Regions from separate parts of the Streptomyces sp. NPDC048255 genome, predicted to be linked through region 1. Evidence: riboswitches for the same ligand, from Rfam matches in the RefSeq annotation. Region 1 holds a riboswitch; the other holds the start of a gene.
What was found. Region 1 has a riboswitch for glycine ahead of gcvT (glycine cleavage system aminomethyltransferase GcvT). Riboswitches for the same ligand answer to the same signal wherever they lie in the genome.
Positions count from the first base shown of each region.

Region 2: linked by a shared signal. The riboswitch ahead of gcvP (aminomethyl-transferring glycine dehydrogenase) and the one ahead of gcvT (glycine cleavage system aminomethyltransferase GcvT) in region 1 are both predicted to bind glycine.

Region 1 is NZ_JBEZMA010000004.1:195,626-201,027, forward strand. Features, by position in the region: gene AB0D94_RS06245 (ABC transporter permease) at 1-759, opposite strand, end outside; gene AB0D94_RS06250 (enhanced serine sensitivity protein SseB C-terminal domain-containing protein) at 1,234-1,974, opposite strand; gene AB0D94_RS06255 (enhanced serine sensitivity protein SseB) at 2,036-2,782, opposite strand; gene AB0D94_RS06260 (AAA family ATPase) at 2,932-3,612, opposite strand; glycine riboswitch at 3,794-3,897, shown strand; gene gcvT (glycine cleavage system aminomethyltransferase GcvT) at 4,063-5,178, shown strand; gene gcvH (glycine cleavage system protein GcvH) at 5,291-5,402, shown strand, end outside.
Region 2 is NZ_JBEZMA010000027.1:77,988-83,389, forward strand. Features, by position in the region: gene AB0D94_RS21790 (hypothetical protein) at 1-567, shown strand, start outside; gene AB0D94_RS21795 (DUF5999 family protein) at 829-1,017, shown strand; gene gcvP (aminomethyl-transferring glycine dehydrogenase) at 1,085-3,970, opposite strand; glycine riboswitch at 4,168-4,266, opposite strand; gene AB0D94_RS21805 (PRC-barrel domain-containing protein) at 4,379-4,777, shown strand; gene AB0D94_RS21810 (DNA polymerase IV) at 4,774-5,402, opposite strand, start outside.

The DNA.
Region 1 (5,402 bases):
GTAGACGAGGATCGGGGCGACCAGGTTGGGCAGCAGCTCCTTGATCAGGATGTAGCCGCGGCCTGCTCCGAGGCTGCGTGCGGCCTCGACGTACTCGCGCTCCCGCAGGGAGATCGTCTGACCGCGGACGATGCGGCCGATGTACGGCCATCCGAAGAAGCCGATGACGACGACCAGTACGCCCATGCGGACGCCCGAACCCTCGAATCCCCAGAGGGAGTTGGGCACCACGGAGACCAGGGCGATGGTGAACAGCAGCTGCGGGAAGGCCAGCAGCAGGTCCATCACGCGGCTGATGACGCCGTCGACCCAGCCGCCGAGGAAGCCGGCGAGCGCGCCGAGCAGGCTGCCGATGACGACCGATACGAAGGCCGCCAGGAAGGCGACGACCAGCGAGATCCGGGCGCCGTAGACGATCCGGCTGAAGACGTCGCGCCCGTTGGTGGGTTCGACGCCCAGCAGGAAGTCGGAGCTCATGCCGCCGAACGAACCGATCGGCGTGCCCAGGTCCGGGTCGATCAGGTCCTCGTGGAACTCGTTGGGCGGGTGGCCCAGCAGGCTCACGATCTGCGGCGCGAAGATTGCCACCAGGATCAGGAGGATCACGACCACGCCGCCGGTCAGCGCGACCTTGTCGCGCTTGAGCCGCATCCAGGCGATGCGGCCGGGCGAGCGGCCTTCGATGGCCTTGGCAGGGACATCGGCTACGGACACGGGAGCGGGGGTTTCCGCGCTCGTGTCATGCAGTGGTGCCGTCATCGTGGTGGGGACCCCTCTCGGCCGACGGGTGGCCGGCCCATGCCCGCCGCTGTGGCGGCGTTGGTGCGGAGTGGCGCTCGGAGTGCGTGGGATACACAGGACGCGTGTGAAATGCAGGAATTACATGCAGGAAGTGCGGGCAGTGCTGTGCGGAGCAACAAGCGAAGTGCGCGTACCGAGCCGGGTCTCGGAGGACTGACCGGCTCTTGGGTGGGGAGTCTTCATCGGTCGCTCAATCGCCCGCCAGACCTCCCGGGGATGTGATGCGCAACCGTGATCTGCACCGACACCTTCCGTTATCCGAACCGTGGGCTCTGTTGAGCGGTGAAACACTGCCCGTTCGGCCCGGAACGGACATCCCGCCCAACTGCCATTTGCGGCATGGTTCTTGGGCGCATTCCCGGATATACCGAAGGCCGCACCGATGAGCTCCGGTGCGGCCTTCGAGACGGATGTCTCAATATGCGGATGCGGTCAGTACGACGGGGCCTGGCCCTCGCGGTCGTAGAAGGGGCGGGTCTGCGCGCGCAGCCACATCGCGACGGGGTCGTGCTCGTCGGCCAGCGCGACCGTGCACACGGGGACGCCCTCGGGGACCACGCCTACCGACTGGCGCATCATCTCCCGCACGGATTCCAGCGCGGGCGCGGAGGCGTCGTACAGGTCGAGCCCCACCGCGAGGTACGGCGACCCGAGCGCCGGCTGCACCCAGGCCCGGCGCAGCGACCGGACGGCCGGCGTGCGGTGCGCGTGCTGGGTCAGCAGCCCGTAGAACTGCGGGAGCTCGATGGCGGGCTCCGACAGCCGCAGCGGCCCGGCCGGCATCCGGTCCAGGCCGGTCGCGATCCGGCGCAGGTCGGCCCAGGGAACGCCGAGGCCGCCGCCCTGGGCGTGCGGATTGAGCCACAGTCCCCAGCGGTCGGGGTAGAGGGCGCGGGCGATGTCCCGCCCGGTGACCACCTCGTAGCCCCGGTTCCAGCCGCTGGCGGCCAGTTCCTGGGGCGAGGTCACGCAGGGCGCGTAACCCAGGCTCTCGACCTCCATGCCCCCGTACTGGGCGTCCGGGGAGCCCGGCCGCCCTTGCCAGAGCAGCATCCACAGCCGGCCCTCGGCGAGGGCGTGCAGGAGTGACTCGTAGCTCTCATAGCGCCCGGGAGTCACCTGGCGCAGCATGTGCTCGACCTGCCCGGCCGCGGCCGTGCCTGACGCACTCACCCGGTACCCCTCTTCGTCTCTTCTTCCGCCCGTCGTCAACGCGTGAACAGCTTAAGCGGCGCTACGGGACGTAGAAGGGGCGTACGCGCTCACGAATCCAGTCGGTCACCGGGTCCTGCGCCGCGTCCAGGAGGATCAACTGCACGGGCCAGGGCGCCGGGACGCGGGCCAGGGCCCGCCCGAGGGCCTCCATCGGGGCGCTCTGCGTCCCGGGGTCCCATCCCACCAGGCGGACGCCGATGAACAGCTGCGGCTCCCCGCCCTCGACGCTGGCGAGGCAGCGGTGGGCCGCGGCGACCGCCCCGACGGCGCGGAACTCCTCGGCGGCGGCGGCCAGGAAGTCCACCGGGTCGTCCTGCCAGTCGGGCTCGTACAGCCGGACCCGGCCGCCGGTGGCCGGGCCGTCGAGCGGGGTCCGGCCGGTGCGGCACAGCTCGGCGACGGCGGCGGGGGGCAGCGGGACGCCGACGGCGCCCTCGGGGTTCACGGCGATGCCGAGCTGCGGGGGCAGCCCGCGGGCGAACTCGACGGCGGGGGCCACGGCGAAGTCCATGCCGGGGCCGACGCAGGCGCGGAACTGGGCCTCGGAGCTGTACACCGGGACGTACGCCGCCCCGCCGATGTCCATCGTGGGCAGGCTGAGGCCGGCCGAGTCGGGGCCGCCGCCGCCGGGCAGCGGCACCCAGACCATGCTGCGCCCGAGCACCTCCAGGATCCGCCCCCCGGCGTCCGGCTGCCCGAGCGCCGCCCCGAGCACTTGCTCCAGCTCATTGTCCGGCCAGCCGCCGCCGCTGCCGTTGCCTTGCATGTGCCGCTGCCTCCGTCTGTGGTCCCGCCGAACGTCGTGCCGAGGTTATCGGTGCGGCGCCGCTGCTGGGGCTCCGCCCCAGACCCCGCTCCTCAAACGCCGGAGGGGCTGGATTTCACGCGGGTCCGGGCAGAGCCCGGCACCGGCGCTCAGCCGTGGAAGGCGATCCGGCTGACCGCGGCAGCGGAGCGGCGGTCCAGGAGGGTCACCGAGGCGCAGCCGGCCGGGGGGAGGCCGGACTCGGCGTCGCGGAGCAGGCGGGCCACGGCCCCGCGGTGCCGGGCGAAGGCGTACGCGGACACGTGCCGGCCCCGGGCGGCCTGCCCGGCCAGGGCTTCCTCGGCGCTGCTGTCCAGCAGCAGGAGGTGCAGCGCCCGGCCCCGGCGGCGCGCGGAGGCCGCGAGCAGGGCCCGTACCCAGGTCTGCGTACCGCAGTCGTGGACGACGACCGAGGCGCCGGAGCGCAGGGTCCGCCACAGCCCCCAGTAGTGGTCGGCCCGGACCAGCGGCCGGTACACGGCGTACGGCAGCGCGGCCGGCATCCGGCGCTCCCAGCGCTCACGGGTGTCCTGGGAATCGATGGAGCCGCCCGCGGCGGCCGCCCGCTTGATCAGGGTGCTCTTGCCGCCGCCCGGCAGGCCGGAGACCACGACGATGTCCCCCTCCGCGAAACCGAGCCGCTGGGGGCCGCCGACGCCCGGCCCGCGCAGGTCCCGGACCCGGCCGAGACCGGCTTCCGGCGCGGTGGTGCGCCCGCGCGCGCCGCGCTGGGGCGGTACCCCGTCCACGGTCCCGGTCGTCGCCAGCAGTCCGAATCTCCGCACAGTGATCGCCTCCCCCGAATCGGGTCACCAGGACCCTTGCCCACTGAGTGTAAAGAGACGGTAATCCGGCAGTCCCGGTTCCGGTCCGGCCGTCCGAAGCCCGGACAGACTTCCGGGCCCGCACGCCCGATCACGACCGTGGCGTGCAATGATGTGCGCCATCTGGACCAACTGCATACCGGCCGCTTGAATCCGCGCGGGAGAGTCCCGGCACGCCGCAAGGCCGTGCGCGGGCGCCGAAGGAGCAAGAACCTCCCTTGAATCTCTCAGGCCCCGTACCGCGTGGATGAGGCAGATCTGAAAAGCGAGCTGCGCCGCAGCAGCTCCACCCAAGGTGCAAGTCGACGCTCCCCGGTGACCGGGGGCTCTCGGCGAACCTCTCAGGTTCCGATGACAGATGGGGAGGAACGTCCTCGTCATGTCATGTCGATGCCCTGGGACCCGGGAGCCACACCCATGAGCACTGCCCCCCGTCTGACCGCCCTCGATGCGCTGCACCGTTCCCTCGGTGCGACCATGACCGATTTCGCGGGCTGGGACATGCCGCTGCGGTACGGCAGCGAGCGCGACGAACACAACGCCGTGCGCACCAAGGCCGGCCTCTTCGACCTCTCCCACATGGGCGAGATCACGCTGACCGGCCCCGAGGCCGTCAAGGTCCTGGACTACGCGCTGGTCGGCAACATCTCGACCGTCGGTGTCGGCCGCGCCCGCTACACGCACATCTGCCAGGAGGACGGCGGAATCGTCGACGACCTGATCGTCTACCGCCTGGGCGAGACGGAGTACATGGTCGTCGCCAACGCCTCCAACGCCCAGGTCGTCCTGGACGCCATCACCGAGCGCGCCGCCGGTTTCGACGCCGAGGTCCGTGACGACCGCGACGCCTACGCGCTGCTCGCGGTGCAGGGCCCGGAGTCCCCCGGCATCCTCGCCTCGCTCACCGACGCCGACCTGGACGGCCTCAAGTACTACGCCGGCCTGCCGGGCACGGTCGCCGGGGTGCCCGCGCTGATCGCGCGTACGGGCTACACGGGCGAGGACGGCTTCGAGCTGTTCGTCTCCCCCGAGCACGCCGTGGAGCTGTGGCAGGCGCTGACCAAGGCGGGCGAGGGCGTCGGCCTGGTCCCGGCCGGCCTGTCCTGCCGCGACACCCTGCGCCTGGAGGCGGGCATGCCGCTGTACGGGCACGAGCTGAGCACCTCCCTCACCCCGTTCGACGCGGGGCTGGGCCGGGTCGTGAAGTTCGAGAAGGAGGGCGACTTCGTCGGCCGCGCCGCCCTGGAGGCCGCCGCCGAGCGCGCCGCCACGAACCCGCCGCGCAAGCTGGTCGGCCTGATCGCCGAGGGCCGCCGCGTCCCGCGCGCCGGGTTCCCGGTCGTCGCCGGCGGCCAGGTGATCGGCGAGGTCACCTCGGGCGCGCCCTCCCCGACCCTGGGCAAGCCGATCGCGATGGCGTACGTGGACGCGGCGCACGCCGCGCCCGGCACCTCCGGCGTCGGCGTCGACATTCGCGGTACGCATGAGCCGTACGAGGTCGTGGCCCTGCCGTTCTACAAGCGGCAGAAGTAGTTCCGCGACGATCTCCGCTGTACGGCAGGGCCTCCGGGCAGCCGTACGGCTCCGTCTCAGTACCCAAGACCACTGTTCGTATCCACTCCCCCGCATCCAGGAGAATCAGGTCATGAGCAACCCCGAGAAGCTGCGTTACACCAAGGAGCACGAGTGGCTGTCGGACGCCGTGGACGGCGTCGCGACGGTCGGCATCACGGAGTTCGCGGCCAACGCGCTCGGTG
Region 2 (5,402 bases), on a different contig from region 1:
CTCGCGGCACTCGGATCCCCCACCGCCGTCCACGAGGCGCACACTCCGGCCCTGCGCGCGCTGCAGGGTCCGATGACCGCCGAACTCCCGCTGCCGGTCCACGTGCTGGACCGGCTGCAACTGTCGAGCCTCGCGGCGGGCGGCAGGCCGCCCCGCACCCGGCTCACAGGATGGCGGTTCCTGATCCGCAGTGGTGACCGCTACGTCGCCGCGGCCGACACCCGGCTGACTCCGGACGGCTGGACCTTCTCCCATTTCTTCGAGGGCCCCTACGTCGCGGCGACGGAACGCGCCCTGCACCAGGCGGAGTCGCTCGGCAAGAGCTACCAGCCGCGGCTGCTGTCCGTACCGGAGCTGTACATGCTGACCCTGTGGCTGCACGGGGCGGTGGGCGCCGACGCCTCGGCCGGGCTGCCGGCCGACGAGGACGTGCTGGTGCCGCTGGCACCGGCCCCGCCCGGCATCGCAGCGCACCGGCCGCACCTGGTGTCCGAACTGCTGCCCGTGCTGACCCACAGACTGACCCCCGCCGCCGCCCCTCCTTCGCTGGCCGCGCCCGCCGCCTGATCCGAGTGACCCATTCGGCCTAGTCCGCTGGGACCACTCGTGAACCACCCGAAATGACAGGGCAGTTGGCCTGAACCGCCCGCACGAGTGATGCGTCATCAATCTATGAGGACAGCTGCGGGGAAATACCTGCGAAGCGGCTGTCGTGGGGGAAGACTGATGACAAGCTCCCCGCGGGTGCGGGGATGACCCAGGGGGACGGCCATGAACCACGCATCGAGCCGTAGCACGCAGACCACATCGCAGCGAAAGAACGCATCCATGTGCCAGCACCAGCCAGCCTGCCCGTCAGCCGACTCCGCCGACCGGGAAGCCGCGCTCCCGGTGGCCAACCACCCGGAACAGGGCTGGAGCCTGCTGTGCAACGGCGTCCTGCTCTTCGAGGACACCGGTGAGCTGCTGCCGGACGGCCAGATCATCGCCCCGCACCGCCCGCTCGCGGCGGCCTGACAGCACGGAAAAGGGGCCGGCCCGGGAGAGGAACTCCCGGGCCGGCCCTTTCACGCAGCTACAGCGATCAGTTGTCGTACTCGTCCAGCGGCGGGCAGGAGCACACCAGGTTCCGGTCACCGAACGCGCCGTCGATGCGGCGCACCGGCGGCCAGTACTTCTCGGCAGCCGTGACCCCGCCCGGGAAGACGGCCTCGTCACGGGTGTACGGGTGGTTCCACTCGCCGCCCAGCGCCGCCGCGGTGTGCGGGGAGTTGGCCAGCGGGTTGTCGTCCACCGGCCACTCGCCGGCCGCGACCCGCTCGATCTCGCCGCGGATGGCGATCATCGCGTCGCAGAAGCGGTCGATCTCGGCGAGGTCCTCGGACTCCGTCGGCTCGATCATCAGCGTGCCGGCGACCGGGAAGGACATGGTCGGCGCGTGGAAGCCGTAGTCGATCAGACGCTTGGCGATGTCGTCCACGCTCACGCCCGTCGCCTTCGACAGCGGGCGCAGGTCGATGATGCACTCGTGCGCGACCAGGTTGCCCGGGCCGGTGTAGAGCACCGGGTAGTGCGGCTCCAGGCGCTTGGCGATGTAGTTGGCGCCCAGCACGGCCACCTGGGTGGCGCGCTTGAGGCCCTCGCCGCCCATGAGGCGCACGTACGACCAGGAGATCGGCAGGATGCCCGCCGAGCCCCACGGAGCGGCCGAGATCGGACCCACGCCCGTCTCGGGGCCGGCCGTCGGCTGGAGCGGGTGGTTCGGCAGGTACGGGGCCAGGTGCGCCCGGACACCGACCGGGCCGACGCCCGGACCGCCGCCGCCGTGCGGGATGCAGAAGGTCTTGTGCAGGTTCAGGTGCGAGACGTCGCCGCCGAAGTGACCCGGCTTGGCCAGACCCACCAGGGCGTTGAGGTTGGCGCCGTCCACGTAGACCTGGCCGCCGGCCTCGTGCACCTGGGCGCAGATGTCGGCGACGTGCTCCTCGAACACACCGTGCGTGGACGGGTAGGTGATCATCAGCACGGAGAGTTCGTCGCGGTACTGCTCGATCTTGGCGCGCAGGTCGTCCGCGTCCACCTCGCCGTCGTCGGCGGTCTTGACGACGACGACCTTCATGCCCGCCATGACGGCGCTGGCGGCGTTGGTGCCGTGCGCGGAGGACGGGATGAGGCAGACGGTGCGCTGCTCGTCGCCGTTCGCGCGGTGGTAGGCGCGTACGGCCAGCAGCCCGGCCAGCTCACCCTGGGAGCCGGCGTTGGGCTGGATGGAGACCTTGTCGTAGCCGGTGACCTCGCAGAGACGTTCCTCCAGCTCGGTGATGAGCGTGAGGTACCCCTCGGCCTGCTCGACCGGGGCGAACGGGTGCAGCTGGCCGAACTCGGGCCAGGTGACCGGCTCCATCTCGGTGGTCGCGTTGAGCTTCATGGTGCAGGAGCCCAGCGGGATCATGCCGCGGTCCAGCGCGTAGTCCTTGTCCGAGAGCTTGCGCAGGTAACGCAGCATCGCGGTCTCGGAGCGGTGCTGGTGGAAGACCGGGTGGGTCAGGTAGTCGTCCGAGCGCAGCAGACCCTCGGGCAGGGTGTCGGCCGTGGTCCCGTCGAGCGCCTCGATGTCCGCGGTGACACCGAAGGCCGCCCAGACGGCCTCGACGTCCGCGCGCAGGGTGGTCTCGTCGCAGGCGACGGAGACGTGGTCGGCGTCGGCCTGGTACAGGTTGACCCCGCCCTCGCGGGCAGCGGCGACGACCTCGGCCGCGCGGCCCGGGACACGGGCCGTGATCGTGTCGAAGTAGGCGCCGTGCACGGTCTCGACCCCGCCGGCCTTCAGGCCCGCGGCGAGCAGGGAGGCGTAGCGGTGGGTGCGGCGGGCGATCGTCCGCAGGCCGTCCGGGCCGTGGTAGACGGCGTACATCGCGGCCATGACGGCCAGCAGGACCTGCGCGGTGCAGATGTTGCTGGTGGCCTTCTCGCGGCGGATGTGCTGCTCGCGCGTCTGCAGGGCCAGGCGGTACGCCTTGTTGCCGTCCGCGTCCACGGAGACGCCCACGAGGCGGCCGGGCAGCGAGCGGGCGTGCTTGGCCTGGACGGCCATGTAGCCGGCGTGCGGGCCGCCGAAGCCCATCGGGACGCCGAAGCGCTGGGTGGTGCCCACCGCGATGTCCGCGCCCAGCTCGCCCGGGGAGGTCAGCAGGGTCAGGGCGAGCAGGTCCGCGGAGACGGTGACGATCGCACCGAGCTCGTGCGCCTGGTCGATGACCGGCTTGATGTCCCGGACCGCGCCGGAGGCGCCCGGGTACTGGAGCAGCACGCCGAAGACACCGCGCTCGGCGATCTCGGCCGGGATGCCGTCCGAGAGGTCCGCGACGACGACCTCGACGCCCGTGGGCTCGGCGCGGGTCTCGATCACGGCGACGGTCTGCGGCAGCGCGTCGGCGTCGATCAGGAAGACACCGCCCTTGACCTTGCCCACGCGGCGGGCCAGCGACATCGCCTCGGCGGCCGCGGTGCCCTCGTCGAGCAGGGAGGCGCCGGAGGTCGGCAGGCCGGTCAGGTCGGCGACGACCGTCTGGAAGTTCAGCAGCGCCTCGAGGCGGCCCTGCGAGATCTCCGGCTGGTACGGCGTGTACGCGGTGTACCAGGCCGGGTTCTCCATGACGTTGCGCAGGATCACCGGCGGCGTGAAGGTCCCGTAGTAGCCGAGACCGATCATGGAGGACAGCACCTGGTTGCGGTCGGCGAGCGAGCGCAGCTCGGCGAGCACCTCGGCCTCGGTCCGCGCCTCGGGCAGGTTCAGCGCCTCGGCGGTCTTGATCACATCCGGTACCGCGGCGGCGGTCAGTTCGTCCAGGGAGCCGTAGCCCACCTGGGCGAGCATCTTCGCCTGCGCCTCGGCATCCGGGCCGATGTGGCGCTGCTCGAAGGGGATGCCTCGCTCCAGCTGGGAGAGCGGAATGCGGTTGGCGGTCATGTACGGAGGCCTCCTGGTCGTATGACCTGCGAGGGGCACCACGGCGCGGGCACCCGGACGGCCTCCCCCTCTGTCATCTCAACCTGAGAGCTTCACCGGGCCTCACGGGGGTCTCCCGAGAGATCCGGCTTTCACCGTCGGTGAGGAGAGGAACCTGCACTGAGTGCCCGGTACCCGCTCCTGCTTTCCAGAGTGGCCTCGTCCGTGCGGTACGTATGCCTGAGAGATTCCGGGGAGGATTTGCTCCTTCGGCGCCTCCGTCACGTTCTCTCGGAGGACTCTCCCGCACAGGGTCGACAGCCATCACCCAGCCTACCAGCGAGGATCCGGACCCTCCCCGAGTGGCCTCCGCTCCCGATATGCACTTCTGTAGTCATTACGGAGCAGTTGCGACCATTTGGAGGGACCGTGCAGACCGACATCGATCCGCGCAGCCTGATCGGCCGCAAGGCGTTCGACCGCAATGGCACCAAGATCGGCACCGTGGACGAGGTCTACCTCGACGATGCCACGGGCACCCCGGAGTGGGCCGCCGTCCGGACCGGGCTGTTCAGCCGGGACGCGTTCGTCCCCCTGGAGCCGAGCGAGCTGGTGGGCGACACCCTGCGGGTGCCCTTCGAACGCTCCCTCATCAAGGACGCCCCGGACTTCGGCGTCGGCCGCCACCTCTCCCCGGAACAGGAACTCCAGCTCTACCACCACTACGGCCTGGACGTGACCCTCCCCAGCGAGTTCCACCAGCCGCCCGCCGCCGACCCCGACCGCGATTTCGGCCGCCTGGCCGGGGAGCAGGGCGCGGGAAGCTAGGACCTGTCCGCGGGCACGGCGGACCCCTCCCCCACCAGCGGCAGCGGATCGGACGGCTCCAGCTCCGGGTCGTCCACCCGGAAGGTCCGCACCCGGCCGGGCGCCGATCCCGGCTGCTCGAACCGTACGGTCACCCGCCCGACCCCGCTGCCCTGCACCCATCCGGGCCCGTACACCGCGTGCCGTACGTCGCTCCCGGCCGCCCAGCGCCGCTCGGCGGCCGGCTCCGGCTGCGGGGGCGCCTCCGCGCCCTCCTGGGCCCCCGGAGCCCCTCCGGGCTCCCCACCCGGCCCAGCGGCCGCCTCAGGCCCCGCCGTCCCGCTCTCCCCGGCAGTGCCGCCCTCTCCGGCCGGCCCGCCCTCCGCGGCCGGCTCGGCGGCCAGTGCTTGCGCGAACAGGTCCTCCTGCGTGTAATCCGCCAGCCCGGTGACCCCCACCCCCAGCAGACGCACCCCTCCCGTGGTGTCCACGGACTCCAGCAGCCGCGCGGCGGCCTCCCGCACCACCCCCGCGTCGTCCGTCGGCCCGCGCAGCGTCTCGGACCGCGTCAGCGTCGAGAAGTCGTACCGCCGCACCTTCAGCACGATCGTGCGCCCCGAGTGCCCCGACCCCCGCAAGCGCTGTA